Regions from separate parts of the Desulfosporosinus youngiae DSM 17734 genome, predicted to be linked through region 2. Evidence: predicted binding sites of a transcription regulator. Region 2 holds the regulator's gene; the other holds the start of a gene.
What was found. The regulator CtsR, encoded in region 2, represses protease genes until heat stress. The targets are predictions, from matches to a motif close to AAGGTCAANNAAGGTCAAAT.
Positions count from the first base shown of each region.

Region 1 (9,632 bases), 2.8 Mb from region 2:
AGTGCCGAAGTTCTTCATTGATAGCGGTGCGGACTTCTTGCTTCGACGCGTTGCGCTGGGTCAGTTCCTGAATCGTCGGGCTGGCAATATTGCTGGTTAGAATAACAACCGTATTCTTAAAGTTGACAATACGACCCTGACCATCGGTCAATCTTCCATCATCTAAAAGCTGCAATAAAACATTATAAACATCACTATGCGCTTTCTCTACTTCGTCAAAGAGAATGACGCTGTAGGGTTTACGACGAACAGCTTCTGTAAGTTGTCCCCCCTCTTCATACCCTACATATCCGGGAGGGGCTCCAATCAAGCGTGAGACAGTATGCTTTTCCATATACTCGGACATGTCAATCCGCACCATTGCTTGTTCATCATCAAAGAGAAACTCTGCCAATGCTCTTGACAGTTCAGTCTTTCCAACTCCCGTAGGGCCTAAGAAAAGGAAGGACCCTAAAGGGCGGTTGGGGTCCTGCAGTCCGGCACGAGCCCGGCGTACAGCATCGGAGACAGCTTTAACAGCTTCTTCCTGCCCAATAACCCGTTGATGAATTCGTTCTTCCATACGGACAAGCTTTTGCATTTCACTTTCCATAAGTTTGGAAACCGGAACATGGGTCCAAGTTGCTACAATTTCCGCAATATCCTGCTCGACCACTTCTTGCTTTAATAAACTATTCTGCTTAACTTGCAGCTTTTCTTCCGCAGCTTTCAGTTCTTTCTCTAAATTAGGGATTATGCCATACTGAAGCTCCGCCGCCTTATTATAATCTAATTGCTGCTGGGCTTGTTCCATCAACGTACGAGAACGATCAACGTCTTCTTTAAGTTGTTGAATCCGAATCAGAATTTCCCGTTCCCCTTGCAGCTGAGCTTCCATTCCAGAACGCTCTTCTTTAAGGTTACCTAACTCTTCCTCGATTTTTGCTAAGCGCTCCTTGCTGGCGTCATCCTTTTCCTTTTTCAAAGCTTCTCGTTCAATTTCCAGCTGCATTATTCGACGTTTAATCTGATCTAACTCATAAGGATCACTGGTAATTTCCATCCGCATGCGTGCCCCAGCTTCATCAATCAAATCAATGGCCTTATCCGGGAGGAAACGATCACTAATATAACGATCTGAAAGAACAGCAGCAGCAATAATTGCTCCATCGGTTATTCGAACTCCATGATGGGTTTCATAGCGTTCCTTAAGGCCACGCAATATTGAAATTGTATCTTGTACTGTGGGCGCTTCCACCATAATTGGCTGAAAACGCCGTTCGAGCGCAGCATCTTTTTCTATATGCTTGCGGTATTCTGCCAAAGTGGTCGCCCCAAGCATACTGAGTTCTCCGCGAGCAAGCATCGGCTTAAGCATATTACTGGCATCCATTGCTCCTTCGGCAGCTCCGGCCCCAACAACCGTATGCAATTCGTCAATAAATAAGATGACATCATGACGATCTTGGATTTCTTTAAGCACTGCTTTCAGACGTTCTTCAAATTCTCCCCGGTATTTCGCTCCGGCAATTAAGGTTCCCAGATCAAGGGCAATCACCTGTTTATCCTTGATTGCCTCCGGAACATCTCCCCTGACAATCCTCTGGGCTAAACCTTCGACGATGGCTGTTTTACCAACCCCCGGTTCCCCAATAAGGACGGGGTTATTTTTGGTACGCCTGGATAGAGTTTGGATCACTCTGCGGATTTCCTCGTCACGTCCAATCACCGGATCAAGCTTTCCGCGCCGTGCTTGCTGCACTAAGTTAAGTCCATACTGTTCCAAAGCAGCGTAGGTACCCTCAGGATTAGGACTTGTAACACGTTGGGTTCCTCTGACTTCACGTAAAGCCTGAAGTAACTTTTCCCGATTCAAACCGACTTTCTTGAAGATTTGTTCGACAAACCCTCCGGCCTTTTCTAAAATACCGAGCAACAAATGCTCAGTACTAACATATTCATCCCCAAAGGGAGCCATCTCATCATGAGCTGCTACTAAGACCGTTCTTAAACGGGGGGAGATGCTTAATTGCACATTTCCGCCGCTGATACGGGGAAAGCGGTTAATTTCCTGCCGCACAGTCTGGATGAGTGCTCCTACTGCGATCCCTATCTTAGTCAGTACCTGAGGAACGACACCCTCTCCTTGCTCTAATAAGGAGAGTAAAAGATGTTCGGGCTCAACCAGGCTGTTCCCGTTGCGTTCCGCCATTGTTTGGGCACCTGTGATTGCTTCCTGGGATTTCTGGGTAAAACGGTTGGTATCAAATGACATAATCTTTCACTCCTTTTCAAGCTAGTTAAACAGATGAATTTTTCATTTCTTTAGACAATAACTCCTCTTTTAGCTGCCAGGTCATGCAGGGCAGAAATCTCTTGATCGCTCATGTTTTCAGGTAATACAATGGACACGACCGCGAAGAGATCTCCTTGCTGACTTGGTTTTTCTAACTTTGGCATACCTTTTCCCTTTAGGCGAAACTTTTTGCCACTTTGGGTATGTGGTGGTATCTTGAGCAGGACCTCCCCGCTAAGAGTCCGGATACTTACTTCCCCTCCTAAAACGGCTCTGTAGAAATCGACCGGAATTTCAACCCTCAAATCATCTCCCTCTCGGACAAAATGAGAATGTGGACTAACCGTTATGATCAAATAGAGATTTCCCGCCGGTCCCCCTGAAATCCCAGGACCGCCTTGACCTGTCAGGCGTACCTTGGAACCGGTCCGAACCCCTTTTGGAATCTTAGCCTCGATTTGTTTCTCACCGCTTCGAATTAACCTGGTCGTTCCTGTATAAGACTCTTCAAGAGTCACTTGAACATCAACTTCAACGTCCTGACCTGGGCGTGGCCGTCCTGCATGAGGACCGCCTCCTCCAAAGAGAGTTGAGAAGAAATCCGAGTATCCTTCCCCGCCAAAGTTAAATCCACCCGAACTCCCCGTCCCGCCAAACATTTCGGCAAAATCTTCCGGAGACATGGTGTAGGTAAAACCCCCGCCGCCTCCACCTGGATTAGACTGCCAACGATCCCAATTATAATTTCCGCGCCCTCCGCGAGCCTGCCATTGTTGATAATCCTGTCTTAATTCATCATACTTGCGTCGTTTTTCGGGATCACTAATCGCTTGGTAAGCTTCCGTAGCCTCTTTGAATTTTTCTTCAGCGTTTTTGTCCCCCGGGTTAACATCCGGATGATACTTTTTGGCTAGTTTCTGGTAAGCTTTCTTGATAGTTTTATCATCCGCATCCGGTGAAACACCCAGGCTTGCGTAATAATCTTTAAAATCCATACTCTCACCTCATATTACTGATGGTTTATAAACATACTATCTTTGTAAACAGACATAAAATCTCAGCTTATCTAATTCTGATTATATAGAGTATTTTCCTTGTTATTAAAATTATAGTCTTTTTTAAGTCGAAGGTCAATATTGGTCAGACATTTTCTTGACCAATATTGACCTTCGACTCAAAACTATTTACCACTATTCCAAACCTCAGGGCACTCTCAGATTCCCACTGAAAACAGCGTTAGAGGATACTCTGCTGAAACAGGGATAGTTAATTCATAAGCCCTATGAATTAACTATCCCTGTTTAATTATTCTTTATCATCCCCATAAACGAAGGATACCCGGTTTAAGTCTAAATTCAATGGGGCCTTGACCGGGTTGTTCTCCGTCAATATCCAGTAAAATCCTTTCATCTGAAGTAATGACAACAGAACGGCCGCGCTGCACACTGACCCCGGGGATTCTCAGATGAGTTCCCCTATAGATCTTTGGAATATGCCGCAAGATGGTCCAGGCAGAAAAATCACCCAATACAACCACATCAAACAACCCATCATCCAGCTCGGCCTGCGGCGCAATCATCATCCCGCCGCCAATATACCGGCCGTTTGCTACCATAATACTGTTGAGCCGACCATGACAGATTAGTTTTCCATCAATTTCACAGCTCATAACTTTATTGCGATAAGAAAGGATGCTTAGTACGGATCCAATCAGAAAGGATAATTTACCTCCGAGCAGCTTGCTTTGCCGATTGACGCGCGCAACCGTTTCTCCGCCTAAACCTACGTCTCCTACATTGAGAAAGTAACGCTGAACCTGCTGCCCCTGGTCATTATAAAACAAGACTTCTCCCAAATCGACCATCCGTTTTCGACCTTGTTTCAGAACTCCAACAAAACCCTCAATCCCTCTTGGAATTTGTAATGAACGAATAAAGTCACATCCGGTACCATGGGAAAAAACGGCAAGTTCAGCCTCCAAACTGATTAGTTGGTCATTAGAGAAGAAACCATTGACGACTTCATTCATAGTCCCGTCTCCACCGACCGAGATGATATGGGTACATCCGTTATTCAAGGCCTGTTGAGTAATTCGGGTTGCATCTCCAGGCTTAGATGTATAAACAAAATCAATAAGATAGCCTTCATCCTGTAGTCGTTTCAAATAGTGTGGCCATCGTTTTCGAGTGCTGCCATTGGCAGAGTGCGGATTAACAACGGCGAACCAATGGTCCCTTATATGCATTTGAGAAACTCTCCCTTTTTGGCAGACATTTTAGAGATCTTTCAGCACATATCTGCCCATCCCGGGATTATTCGACGTTTAGAACGAAAATCCTTTTCGCAGATCCTGCCCTTTAAGCAGACCTTATTTTAGCGATCCGTTCCATAAGCTCTTTTTTAAGTTTGCAGTTGAGATCATCAGCTTCTGTTCGGGTATCAGCTTTTACTGAAATGTAAAATTTGATTTTAGGTTCCGTTCCAGAGGGTCTTACCATCACAAATCCCCCGTCACTAAATGAATATCGCAAAACATTTGAACGTGGAAGCTTGAGCGGTTCAGTCTGCCCGGTTCTTAGATTTTTGCTGATTCGTTGCTCATAATCGTCAAATCGTTCAATCGTCATTCCGCACAGTTCATGGATCTCCTCTTGACGAAGTGTATTCATGATTAATGCCATTTCTTCTTTACCACGTTTACCTTCGAGGGTAAGGGACTCCTGATCCTCAACGTAATATCCAAACTGTTGATAGATACTTTCCAGTACATCAAAGAAAGTGCGTCCTTCAACTTGTTGATAATAAAGGGCAGCTTCAGCCAAGATGACAGAAGCAATAATTGCGTCTTTATCCCGAACAAAATCTCCCGCCAGGTATCCATAACTTTCTTCAAAACCAAATTGGAATGTCCCCCAACCGCCTTCTTCCATTTCTCTTTCTTTTTCAGCTATAAATTTAAACCCTGTCAGCACGTTTTCAACACGAACATTAAAATAACGAGCAACCTCATCTGCCAAATCAGTTGAGGCTACTGTTTTGATAATCGCCGCATTATTGGGGAGAGTTCCCAGGGACTTTTTCTGAGATAAGATATAGTAGGTCAGGATTATCCCAATCTGATTTCCGGTCAGCTGTATATAATCCCCTTGAGGTTTCCGCAAAACCACCCCTAAACGATCCGCATCCGGATCTGTCGCTAAGAGCAAATCTGCTTTCATCTCGTTTCCGTAGTTTCTGGCTAGTTCAAAGGTCGCCGGAGCCTCCGGATTGGGGTATGGGACAGTTGTAAACTCCGGATCCGGATGTTCTTGTTCATGTACGACCTGGACTGAACTAAATCCCAGTTCAGATAAGGCCCTGCGGACAAGTATATTCCCTGCTCCATGCAAAGGAGTATAGACGATTTTAAGCTCCTTCCCTTTCTGAGCATCAAGATCCGGGTACAGCGCAAGTTCTTTGACACGAGAAAGATAGAGTTGATCAATTTCCTCGCCGATGATTTGAAGTAATCCGCTTCTCTTAGCTTCATCTAGAGACATGGGTTCGATTCCCAGCCAGTTCTCGCGGGCATTGATACGGGCAAGAATTTGATCCGCTTTGACAGGAGGTACCTGCCCTCCATCATCCCAATAAACTTTATAACCATTATAGGTTTTAGGGTTATGACTCGCAGTTACGACAATCCCCGCTAAAGCCCGCAAATGGCGAACCGCAAAAGAAAGTTCAGGTGTTGGGCGAAGGGCATCAAAGAGGTACACTTTAATACCATTTTTGGCAAGTATTAACCCAGCCTCCAGCGCGAATTCCGGTGAATACTTCCGGGAATCATAAGCAATCACCACCCCCCGCTGCATACCTTCCGGCCCATGATCACAAACACATTCCGCCAACCCTTGGGTTACTTTACGAATCACATATTTATTCATGCGATTTGTGCCTGCCGCGATAATTCCTCTTAATCCACCTGTTCCGAATTCTAAATCAGTATAAAAACGGTCCTCAATTTCCTGTGGATCCGTGATCTCTTTCAGTTCTTGCTGTATTTCTTCCTCGAAATAGGGATTTTCAGACCATAAACGGTAGCGTTCTTGAACATTCACCTTAATACCCTCCTTTATTTGCGCGAAACTCAGTTATAGATTATTGATTGATATGGATAATATTACCTTTAAAGCTAATTATAACATATAGCATATAACATTCAAACTAAACACTTAACTCATCAATTTAATCTTACATCATTTATTCAGAAATCAAAAATTATATACTTTCCTGAACAACAAACAAAAAGCTCAGTCTAAGACTGAGCTGTAATAACAGGAGATATAATAACACCCACCAGTCCGGGCCCTGTATGAACCCCCATGACCGGGCTGATCTGATTAAATAACAATTCCTTGATATTGGGAAGTTCTCTAGCCTTTTGCCATAGTTTGCGAGCTTCCTGCTCTGCGCCGCCATGAACAACGGCTACATTATATTGTCCGCCTTGAGTAGATTCAATAAGTATATCAAATAATTTTCTGAGAGATTGATCCCGGCCACGGACTTTGGCATATGTAATATATTTGCCTTCGGAATTTATAGAAATAATGGGTTTTATGTTGAGAAGCTCACCAACCGTACCTGAAACATATCCGATCCGGCCGCCACGTTTAAGATATTCCAATGTAGACAGGACAAAATATAATTTAGTCCGCTGAGATGCGGTCTTTGCTGCCTTAATCACTGCCTGAAAATTCATTGAACGGCGGAGTTCACGAGCTGCTTCCAATACAGGAAAGCCAAGCCCCATCGAAAGTGCTTTAGAGTCCAACACTTCAATATCCATTTCTTTATAGTCTTTCGCTACTTGGCAGACTGTTTCATAGGTACCACTCAAGCCGCTTGATATGTGCATCGAAAGAACGTGTGTAAACTTTTCATCTCGAAGACGATTCAATAAAGCGGAAATTTCCGCTGGAGAAGGTAATGATGTTGTGGGAACTTCAATATCCATATGATCATAAACCTCATTTGGACTGATATTAACCCCATCGAGATACTCCCGATCTTTATACACAACGTGCAAAGGCAGGATCTCAATCCCAAACTCCTTAGTCATTTCTGAATTAAGATCACTTGTACTGTCAGTTACAATAGCAATTTTAGGCGGCGTTGAAGTTTGTTGCATGAGGCAAGTTCCTTTCCATCAAAACTTAAATACATTCAAATTAGTATATCATAATAGGCAACAATTCGACTAGTAAGTTTTTTTAAACTATTTAGAACCCCAAAAGACTTTGAGTTGTTTTTCGTACTTCTTCAAATGATTCGGGAAATTCATCAATATCCCCAATTTTATCCACTTTGCTAAAAACACAAGATTGCTTAAATTCAATATCCAGCATATGAAAAAACGTCTTCACAGAACCTTCGGCGCAGTCGAAAACCTTCGGTAGTTGTGTCCCGGCCGTTGATATGAAAATACCGCTTCTCTCAGGCCCAGATGGTCTGATTAATGTTTGATTAAGCAAGTATTTGCGCGCCCAGAAGGTTTGCATTCGGTCGATCATGATTTTCGCCTGAGCATTTATACCCATAAAATAAATGGGCGCTGCGAGGATAAAACGGTCAAAACTAATCAATTTTTCCTGAAGTTTTGGGATATCATCCTTGATTACACAGATTCCTTTAGCCGAACATGCACCGCATCCCTGGCAGGGGCTCATATTCAGGTCGGAAAGATACACTAGCTCAGTAATGTGACCCTCAGATTGAGCAGTTTTCATTCCCTCTAAAAGTAATCGTGTCGAGTTGCCATTCCGCCTTGGGCTGCAAGCAATGCCTAGTACTGATAATGCCATATTCATACACTCCTGTCCTTTATTCGATTAGTATTGCTGCTTCCAATCCTTACTATCATTCCAAGTATAAAAGCGAGGTTCTTAACTAACATAAGAATCTCGCTTTTATATTTGGCTGTTTCCGAATGGTTTTAAGCAACTTAGGTTACACTTTAGGATTAGAATCCGGGTCAAAATACCGCTCCCTTTCTGTAACTACTTATCCTTCATTATGAATTTGCCTTTTGGGTTTGAGTGGTCTTAATGGATTCCAGTCCTATAGACTCTAAAATCGCATTAATCATTAATGTTTCTTTTTGCTTCATAAATTTCTCCTTTCCACTTACTTGATAACTTACCAAGTATATACCTTTCTTTCTGAATTTACAAGGCTTTTCGAAATAATAATTCTCAACATTCTGCCCATAGTATTCACCAAAAAGCGACCCTCTTTTTGCATCAATTCATCCGGACTTTATTAACTTATGTTCAGAGAATCAAGTTTATGACAGTTCTACACACATTTCTATTTGTTTTGCATTTGGATTAATCCCAAGCTTTCCGAGCAATGCTGCTATCCAATCATTGGGTTGGTTGATGAGTGTCAGGGGATCGTCTAATTTGCGGAGCAGAGTCGATAGCACTTCCTCAGCTCCCGCAGAGTCAGCGCTCCAAATATCGAGTAAGGGCCCCCATTTATCACCGGCAAACAAAGCCCCCGCTGTTCCATTTAGATTTATCAACGCTCTAAGATTATTATGACGTCGCAAATATCCTTCTCTTCGCTGCCAGGCTGGATTAAAAAAAGCTTGGCTGCGGTTTTTAAAATAATGTTCTACTGGAATCAATACAAGAGGATTGCCCTCGAATGGTTTATTCTGTAAAAGTTTACGCTTTGAACGGTAAACATTCAGTTGGCGCACACACAGGAAGCCGACGGACTGATATACCAGACGAGCAGGATTCTGTTCCAGTACCTCAAGGAAAACCCGTTTTAGCTGAATATAATTAGCCATATTCAGCTGAGTACGCATTAAAACTTTAAAGAGACCGTTTCTTCTATACTCGGGGTCTATACAAGCCCCGGCAATCCATCCATCTCTGCCATCGATTGATAATAGAGAGAACCCCACAATCTGGTGATTTACATGTACAGCAATCGAATGCCGTAAAGAAACATGACTTAATTCAAGCCAAATTTTCATATGCTCATGGGTATACGACATATCGTAATAATATCCGCGCCAACATCTGTTCCACATCTCTGTAATTTCATATAAACTACTATGTTCAAGGGTTGTAACCCGAACACGTCTCATGTCTATTTCCAATTAACATCCCGCAATTCTATTTTTTAAGTTGATCTTTCAAAAACTTTCTATATAATATGTCTAATATCCTGCTAACCTTCAATGATCTTACCTGAAAACTAAAGAGAAACCCATAAAAAGTATCCTTCGAAATTTCTTGAAAGGCGGTCAAATTCATGAGTATTTCATATATCAACAATGCTGAACTATTGTTTGCCGGGG
Region 1 covers NZ_CM001441.1:3,124,539-3,134,170, forward strand. Annotated here, with positions in the region: gene clpB (ATP-dependent chaperone ClpB) at 1-2,254, opposite strand, end outside; gene DESYODRAFT_RS14480 (DnaJ C-terminal domain-containing protein) at 2,305-3,270, opposite strand; gene DESYODRAFT_RS14485 (diacylglycerol/lipid kinase family protein) at 3,591-4,520, opposite strand; gene DESYODRAFT_RS14490 (phospho-sugar mutase) at 4,633-6,375, opposite strand; gene DESYODRAFT_RS14495 (DegV family protein) at 6,573-7,448, opposite strand; gene DESYODRAFT_RS14500 (flavodoxin family protein) at 7,540-8,121, opposite strand; gene DESYODRAFT_RS14505 (GNAT family N-acetyltransferase) at 8,604-9,431, opposite strand; gene DESYODRAFT_RS14510 (M18 family aminopeptidase) at 9,587-9,632, shown strand, end outside.
Region 1: DESYODRAFT_RS14480 (DnaJ C-terminal domain-containing protein) is a predicted target of CtsR. The motif match lies at 3,402-3,421, and genes of this name have one in related genera.

Region 2 (9,632 bases):
GCACATCCTCAGGGATACTTTGAGGAACTGCCTGAGAACTATTAATCTATCCACATTTAAGACACCCACTCCTTCCAAGTGGGTGTTTTATAGTTTACTTCACTAGGTGGATAATTTAACTTGCAATTTCAAGGGATTATGAACATAATAGTAGCTATAAGATTCAGAATATTACACAAAATCGGAGGAGAGGGAATGAAAGTACCTGTAAAGGAATTAGAAAAACGAGTTGCCGATTTCCAGGTCAGTATGAAAACGAGGGAAATTGAAGGAGCACTATTGGTTCAACGAGCGGATACCCTCTATTATACAGGAACTGCCCAAAATGTTCATCTCTACGTTCCGGTTACAGGTAAGCCAATCGTTCTGGCCTATCGGGATTTTGCCAGAGCTCAGAAAGAAAGTTCGTGGGAAGTCTTACCCCTTAAAGGCATATCGAAAATCCCAAATAATATCCAGGAAGCTGGACTCCCCTTACCGGGAATACTTGGCTTAGAACTAGATGTTCTTTCAGTCAATCAATTTGAGCGCTATCGTAAAACATTTCCCAACGTTACTTTGGTTGATGTTTCTGCTGAGATCCGTCGACAGCGTGCCGCAAAGTCCGATTGGGAGTTAGCCCGACTCGAGGAAAGTGCGCAGATCTTACCTGCGGTATTAGAGTTTGCCAAGGAAATTCTTCACCCTGGAATGACTGAAGTTCAGCTTGAAGGGTTGCTTGAAAGTAAAGCTAGGGCGCTTGGTCACGGTGGTCATGTCCGAATGCGTGGTTTTAATTCGGAGTTTCATGTTGGTGCCGTCACTTCAGGAGCTCGGGCAGCAGCATCTGGCTGTTTCGATGGACCGGTTACAGGACAAGGCATCTCCATTTCCCATCCGAATGGTGCCTCTATGGTGCCGATTCAAAGAGGAGAACCAATCGTTGTAGATATGGTCACAGTGGTCCATGGCTATCAGATTGATCAAACTCGGATCTTGAGTCTGGGCTCTTTATCTGAAGAGCTGATTAAGGCCTATGAGGCAGCCAGGCGCGTCGAAGAGAAAATTCGTAGTGCCTTAATCCCAGGGAGAGTTGCAGGAGAAGTCTATGAAGAGATCCTGGCCTGGGTTCGTGAAAATACTCCTTATGAACATAATTTTATGGGCTATGGTACAAGTAGGGTGAGCTTTGTAGGGCATGGGGTGGGACTAGAGCTTGATGAGCTTCCGACTATCAGTAAGGGATCTAAAGAAGTGCTGAGAGCTGGAATGGTAGTGGCAATCGAACCTAAGTTCGTATTTCCAGGTATTGGAGCGGTAGGGATTGAAGATACGGTTGTCATTGAAGCTGAAAGGGGCGCCAGGTATCTTTCGTTCACTCCAAGAGAATTAATAGTTATATAAGCGAACTTGGTCGTCCAGGATAAATGATTGACTGTTCAATTAAGTTACGCACATTCATAAACCATAATGATGGAAGATATCGGTCTATATTGTAGAAATTTCAGGATAACGTCCCTGCACATGCTGCAGGGATTTTTTTCGTAGGCAGCGAATTCTCAGAATGGGTTAAAGTTTTAGATTTGGAAACCTTATCTTAATCGGATCGATCGAATACGGGTGGAGGAGACCATGAAAGAGAAATACGTTTGGCTCAGTCCCAAAGAACTTCAACTTATGCTTAAAGGCTCACTACAATGGATTGATATATTGCCCCGAGTTACCTCGTCCAGGGCTGGAATGCGCAAACTTAATGAATCATTAAACAAATCACCATATGAGCCAACCATTCCCAAGCCTGAACAAGTACAACTGGATTCATCAAAGGAAAAAAGAATTCATTCGAAAAGAATTGAGGGTCAGCCTGTAATTTGGCTGCTGGGCAGTGTTGGCTTTTTAACCCTATCCTCTTGGTTGTACTTTGTCTTATTTTCAAAGTAATTGTCAAAAAATAATTTGATTTTTTGGGAAGGAGCAAGCTTTTCAGGCATGCCCTTCCCAATTGATTTTTTTTATAAAAATCTTTGCAAAATCACTCAATTTTGGGTATCATATAATTAAGGTCAGGAAAGGTCAATAATTTGTATTCTAGAAATATTACGTGACAAGGAGACATAAGCAATGGGAAACCTAGCGGATCGCATTGAAGAATACTTGAAACAGATTCTAGAAAATACGTCAGAAGGATATATTGTGTTGCAACGTAGTGAACTTGCGGGTGAGTTTGCATGTGTTCCGTCCCAGATTAACTATGTTTTAGATACTCGTTTTACAGTTGAACGAGGGTATCTAGTCGAAAGCCGCCGGGGGGGCGGAGGATATCTGCGAATTATTCGCTTAGGGCTGGGAATTGAAGGGCAGTATCAACAGGTTATGCGTCAATTGATTGGAGAGCGGCTTTCCCGTGACCGATCGAATGCTTTGGTAGAACGGCTCTTAGATGAAGAATTAGTAACCCCTAGGGAAGCAGCACTGATTAAGAGCGTGCTTTCTGGAAACAATTTAAGTGGGGAATTCAGAGATTGGGACTCTTTGAGAGCTCGTCTCATGAAGGATATATTAACAACGTTAAGCCGGGATGATTTGGTGTAAAGGAGGAGTTAAGAATGCTTTGTCAACATTGTCAACAGAAAGAAGCAATTATGCAGTTGTTTATAACGGAAAACGGACAGACACGGGAGGTCTATCTTTGCGAGACTTGCGCTAAAAAAAGCCAACAAGTAAGTTTTGTTTTTCATCCTGCGATTGTACCGGAATTTTTGCAAGCACTTTTTGGTTTTAATGCTGCTGCAAAAGAGCAACCGATGGAGATGAAGTGTCCTAAGTGTGGAATTAGCTTTTCTAGAATCACCCAAGCCGGAAAGTTGGGGTGCAGTACTTGTTATGAAACCTTTGAAACTCAGCTTGAACCCTTGCTCCGACGTGTTCATGGCGGAGGGCAGCATGTAGGCAAGATTCCCGTCAGGCGAGGAGCTGAGATCAGAAATCGTGTGGAACAACGACAACTTAAAGAAAAGCTTAAGACCTTGATTGAGCAGGAAGCCTTTGAGGAGGCCGCTATCGTCAGGGATCAGATTCGCAAAATTGAGCAATCGACGGGAGGGGAAAAATGTGATTCGTAAGGAGCTACTTTTACAACAAAGTGCTTGGATGAGCGAAACCGATTCTCCGGTCGTTATCAGCAGTCGTGTGAGATTAGCACGTAACCTTGAGGATTATCCGTTTCCCCAGGGTTTGAACCAAGAAAGTGCCGATCAGGTTGAAAAAAATATTTCCCAGGTTTTGGGTGATATAGATGGGAATAATGAGAAACTACACTATATGCCCTTAACCGAGCTGAGTAATGTCGAAAAGCAAGTGCTTATTGAAAAGCATTTAATTAGCCCTAGTTTAGGCAGCACAACAGGTTCATGTGGTGTAGCTCTGAACTCTGATCATCGTTATGCTTTAATGGTTAATGAAGAAGACCATTTAAGGCTTCAAGTTCTTTTACCGGGTAATCAGCTATTAGAAACCCATCGCTTGGCTACAGCCTTAGATGATCGTTTGGAAGAGAAACTGGATTTTGCCTATAGAGAAAGTCAAGGGTACCTCACAGCTTGCCCTACAAATGTAGGGACGGGACTTCGAGCTTCAGTTATGGTCCACTTGCCGGGCTTGGCTATTACAAAGCAAGTTCAACAGGTTTTAGGCGCGGCTGCTCGGTTAGGTCTAGCGGTCCGAGGGTTATATGGGGAAGGTTCTCAGGCTTTCGGCCACATTTATCAAATCTCCAACCAGATTACCCTTGGAAAAAGTGAAGAAGATATTCTGACACATTTAGATGCGGTCACCAGACAGATCGTAGAGCATGAGCTTCAAGCGCGAGAACACCTCCGCCAGCAAATGCCTATACTTCTAGAGGATAAGGTCTGGCGGGCACGAGGTGCTCTGCAAAATGCACGCTTACTCTCTTCAGAAGATGCCATGCATCTTTTGTCCCATGATAGGTTAGGATCCGATATGGGAATATTGCCCAAGACTAAAGATTGCTTTGCCACGTTAATCGTCGACACCCGCCCGGGATGCCTGCAATACATCCTCGATCGGGAACTTGATCCCAGCAAACGGGACGAGGAACGGGCTCGAATGATACGAGAAAGAATGATTAATCTGCGCGCTTACTTTGATTGATCATTAAAATGCCTGGATTTCTCTGCTCTTAAATATAAGTCTACGAATAGGAAGGATGAAAGAATATGAAAGGACGTTATACTGAACGTGCCCAAAAGGTATTAGCGATAGCTCATAGTGAAGCCAAACGAATGGGACATCAAGTAGTAGGGACAGAACATGTTTTGCTTGGCCTGATTCAAGAAGGAGAAGGCATTGCTGCCCAAGCCTTAATAGCCATGAATTTAGACCTTGCTAAAATACACAGTCAGGTTGAACAAATTGCCGGAGTAGGTCAGCCTTTTAAAGGAGATGTTGGGTTTACACCCCGGGTTAAAAAGGTTTTAGAATTGGCGAATGAGGAAGCTCATCGACAAGAGGTTAATTATATTGGAACCGAGCATTTGCTTTTAGGCCTCATTATGGAAGGGGAGGGCATCGCAGCCCGTATTTTAGCGAACCTCAACGTAAGTCCTGAAAGGGTATGGAAACAAGTTATCAAATTATTAGGTGGAGAATTAGATGACTCAGCAATACCAACGCCTAGCTCTATTCCCGCTTCTAAGAACGCTGGCCCGGTGAATACACCTGCGCTCAATGAATTTGGCCGGGATCTTACGTTACAAGCACGCGAAGGACGCCTGGACCCCGTGATTGGAAGGGAAAAGGAAATAGAACGGGTCATTCAGGTCTTAAGCCGACGAACCAAAAATAATCCGGCCCTTATTGGAGAACCCGGGGTTGGCAAAACAGCCATTGCCGAGGGATTGGCCCAAGGTATTGTTAACAATAGAGTGCCGGAAATTTTAGTCAACAAACGGGTTATCACCTTAGATCTTTCGGCAATGGTAGCTGGAAGCAAATACCGTGGAGAATTTGAAGAGCGCCTGAAAAAGGTTATGGAAGAGATCCGTGCGGACGGGAATATCATACTCTTTATTGACGAACTCCATACCTTGATCGGAGCGGGAGCTGCAGAAGGCGCAATTGACGCTGCAAATATCTTAAAGCCTGCCTTAGCCAGAGGTGAACTGCAATGCATCGGGGCTACAACATTAGAAGAATACCGCAAATACATCGAGAAGGATACAGCCTTAGAACGTCGTTTCCAACCGATTACGGTTGGTGAGCCAACCGTAGAGGAAGCAATAGGAATCCTAAGCGGTCTAAGAGATCGTTACGAAGCCCATCATCGGGTGAAGATAACGGATGAGGCGATTGAGGCCGCCGCGCGTCTATCTGATCGTTATATTTCTGACCGATTCCTGCCGGATAAAGCGATTGATTTAATGGACGAGGCAGCATCACGTGTTCGACTCACTAGTTATACTGCTCCTCCGGATCTAAAATTACTCGAAGAAGAAGCGGAACGCTTAAAAAAAGAAAAAGAAGCAGCCGTTTCTAGTCAAGAATTTGAGAAAGCTGCCCAAATCCGGGATCAGGAACAGAAAGTTCGCAGTGAACTGGCTGAACAACGAGATGTGTGGCAAAATAAGCGCTATAAAGAAAATGTCATGGTTACTGGAGATGACATCGCCCAAATAGTGGCGAGCTGGACAGGAATTCCTGTTAAAAAACTTGCGGAAGAAGAAAGTGAGCGGCTGCTGCATCTTGAGGATCTTCTTCATCAACGGCTTATTGGGCAAGAGGATGCTGTGACCGCAGTGGCTCGGGCAGTACGCCGTGCCCGGGCAGGCCTGAAAGACCCGAAACGGCCAATCGGTTCCTTTATTTTCCTTGGGCCCACAGGGGTTGGCAAGACTGAACTTGGGCTGGCTTTGGCTGAAGGGATGTTCGGGGATGAAAAAGCCTTAATTCGCATTGATATGTCAGAGTATATGGAAAAACATGCGGTTTCCAGACTTGTGGGAGCACCTCCGGGATATATCGGACATGACGAAGGCGGTCAGCTCACAGAGGCGGTAAGACGAAAACCTTATAGTGTCGTTTTGTTGGATGAGATAGAAAAGGCACATCCTGAGGCCTTCAATATATTGCTCCAAGTCCTTGAAGATGGGCGTCTGACAGACACTAAAGGAAGAACTGTTGACTTCCGAAATACGGTCATAATTATGACATCCAATGTTGGATCCTCTTTCCTTAAAAAAGAAGCCATGGGCTTTGCTGCCAAAAAGGATGAAAAGACTGATTATAAAAATATGCGGGGACATGTTATGGAAGAATTAAAACGCTCCTTCCGTCCGGAGTTTTTAAATCGGATTGACGAACTGGTTGTCTTCCATTCCCTCCAAGCAGAACACTTGATGAAGATCTCAGAGATATTGGTTCGCCAAGTTAATAAGCGTCTGATTGAAAATGGGTTGGAGCTTCAGGTTGAGAAAAGTGCCATCGAATTGATTGCCAAGGAGGGGAATGATCCGATTTTTGGGGCTCGTCCTCTTCGTCGGGCCATTCAACGGCTGATCGAGGATGCTCTGTCTGAGAAAATACTCGAAGGAGAATTCAAAAACGGAGATCGGGTTCGTGTGGAAGCTGAAGAGGGGAAAATGAAGTTTTCCAAGATTTAAGCTAGTGTGGTAATGAAACAAGAATAATTGAGGAAAGCAGGGGCAATTTGCGAATTGCCCCTGCTTCATTAAAAATGAATATGCTATTTTTTAATAGGAGTGTTATTGTTAGGGTTTTGAATTCTTTATGGAAATGGGGTGTTGCATGAAGACCAAGGTAATTTATAGGTGTTCTAATTGCGGATCAGAAAGTCCTAAATGGTTGGGGAAGTGCCCAAAATGTGAGGAATGGAATACCTTCGAAGAGTCAGAGAGTCAACCCAGAATATCGGCTTCCCCGAGTAAGAGAAAGACTTATCCGAAGAAGCTATCTGACGTTTTAGCTGGCAATAGTGATCGTATTGTGACAAGCATCCGTGAATTTAATAGGGTTCTTGGAGGAGGTATCGTTAAAGATTCCATTATTATTTTGACAGCTAGGCCTGGTGCAGGAAAATCAACCTTGCTTTTACAGGTTGCGGATGATGTTGCCAAGAAGGGCTACAAGGTTTTATACGCTTCAGCTGAAGAGAGCGATAGTCAGATTAAAAATCGGTCCGATCGTATCCTGAATGGAAGCAAGAGCAACATATGGATTTATTCGGATACAAGTATGAATCATGTGCTGGCCTCTATGGAAGAGCTAGACCCTGATTTGATTATTATTGACAGCATTCAGACCTTTACCCTCGAAGAACATAATTCTCGTCCCGGCTCACCTATTCAGACCATGGAATGTGCCAACGAACTTTTAAAGGTTGCCAAAAATAGCAGCCGTCCCAGAGCGGTGATCATGGTCGGACAAATGACGAAAGAAGACGAAATAGCAGGACTTCGTGCCCTTGAGCATTTGGTTGATGCCGTATTAATCCTTAATGGAGAAAATGGAGAGGAATTAAGGGCAGCTTGGTGCTCCAAGAACCGGTTTGGCAGCACAGGGGAAATAGGCTTCTTCTCAATGACCGAACGGGGAATGCTATCCATTGATAATCCGTCTGAGTTCTTTATGACCCAAAGAGCAGAGGGGCAATCGGTTTCGGGCAGCGCCTTAACAGTGATCAAAGAAGGAACACGACCTATTATTGTTGAAGTTGAAAGTCTTGTCTCAAAGTCGTTTACTCCCTATCCATCCCGAATTGCGGAATGTTTGAGAAAAGATCAGTTAAATACTCTGATAGCTATTCTTGAGCAAAGAGGTAAAATTAGCCTCTACGATAAAGATGTCGTTATAAAAACGACGGGCGGATTGCAACTCAAAGAACAATCGGTAAGCTTAGCTATCATCATGTGCATTGTTTCATCGGTAAAGGACAAAGCGATCCCTAATGATATCGTTTTTGTTGCGGATGTAGGGCTAACAGGAGAACTGAAAAAGGTACCTGCTATTGAAGCTCGAATACGTGAAATCGACAGGATGGGGTTTAAGCGCGTTTATGTTGCCAAGCATACCGTCAAGGATACCTCTAGATTTAAGAATGTCGAAATTATTGAGCTCAATACCTTGTACGATGTTATTTTGGCTTTGAATATGAAGGTTATAAGCAAGACGGAAACAGTGATGACACAGTTCTAAAGATAGTAGATACATCTTAACTTCAAGACAACTAAGCCAGATCGTCATAACGTCTGGCTCATTTGATTCGTCCGTATGGATATAGTTCCCAGACCTATCATTTGATTTATATTCTTGTAAAATAGAATATGGATATATATAATTAGTAAGTAATATAAAATCATTATTAAACAATTATACAGATTGTCAGTCAACGTCTTATAGAGTCTATTCTTGAAGGAGGGTTCTCATTGAATTACCAATTATTAAAAACTTCTTCACAGGAGACCAGGAATGACTATCTAAGGCATGAACTCGGAGAAGAAAAGTGTGAGATATTAGACAAGTACCAATTGACAAGCAACACCCGTCTTTACTGGGAACGGCACCATGAGCACCAGCCTGTACAAGAATACTTCAGCCATAAATTTGCCAAGAGATCATCTCCTTTAGGCATGATCTTTTACATCTATAAACTTTGCTACGCTAAAGTTAAGTATTTTGATCAAAACTGGCAGGATTTCGCACCATGCATCTACAATTGGAAAAGCGGATTGTTTGAGGAAACAAAACTGTCAAATATGGAATTTATAAAACACTCAAGATCCGGTATTCTTATTGATTTGAGAAATTTGGCTAAAATTAATCGATATGAAGATTTTTTAGCGCTTTGCTGCTACCTGGAGAACATTAGGGAAACCGGCGGAAGCAGGTCGTTACTTTTTCAAAATATGGCTCTATGAAATCATTATAAGTAAGTGTGTCCATGAAAATTTGGTATTTATTCCATTATCGGTTAGCCAAAGTACGAACGGCGTCGATAGCGAATTGAGTCTCTTCCCGTGTGTTGAAATGCGAGAAAGAAAACCGGACGGAGCCTGACAGGCTGAGCCCATTATGGATCAATGGTGCACAATGGGCTCCCGCGCGCACCGCGATGCCATACTTCTCAAAAAGCTGAAACGCTACTTGAGCGGAATCATATCCCTCGATATTAAGAGAGACTATGGGTGCACGGAGAGGCGCAGCTAAATCGCCGTATAGTGTGACTCCCGGAGTATCTTCAAGCGAATGTGCAAACAGGCGTGCCAATGTATCTGCCTGGTTATGAATGGTCGATAGTCCGGCGGATTGTAAATATTGTACGCCGGCTAACAGTCCCGCGATCCCGTGTGCATTTTGTGTACCGGCTTCTAGTGCATCGGGTAATTCCTGGGGATGTTTGTAGTCGAAGGAATGATGGCCGCTTCCTCCAACATATAAGGATTGAGGCATGTAATTGGTCCCTAAACAGAGCCCGCCGGTGCCTTGGGGCCCGAAGAGTGATTTGTGGCCTGTAAAGCAAAGTGCTGATATATTTTTCATATCGATAGGCAAAAGTCCGGCGCTTTGTGAGGCGTCTACAATGAAGTGCACACCACGTGCTGTACATAATTCACCGA
Region 2 covers NZ_CM001441.1:220,563-230,194, forward strand. Annotated here, with positions in the region: gene rbr (rubrerythrin) at 1-45, shown strand, start outside; gene DESYODRAFT_RS01090 (M24 family metallopeptidase) at 196-1,383, shown strand; gene DESYODRAFT_RS01095 (hypothetical protein) at 1,612-1,920, shown strand; gene DESYODRAFT_RS01100 (CtsR family transcriptional regulator) at 2,101-2,571, shown strand; gene DESYODRAFT_RS01105 (UvrB/UvrC motif-containing protein) at 2,586-3,101, shown strand; gene DESYODRAFT_RS01110 (protein arginine kinase) at 3,091-4,152, shown strand; gene DESYODRAFT_RS01115 (ATP-dependent Clp protease ATP-binding subunit) at 4,218-6,659, shown strand; gene radA (DNA repair protein RadA) at 6,805-8,211, shown strand; gene DESYODRAFT_RS01125 (hypothetical protein) at 8,442-8,933, shown strand; gene DESYODRAFT_RS01130 (aminotransferase class V-fold PLP-dependent enzyme) at 8,980-9,632, opposite strand, start outside.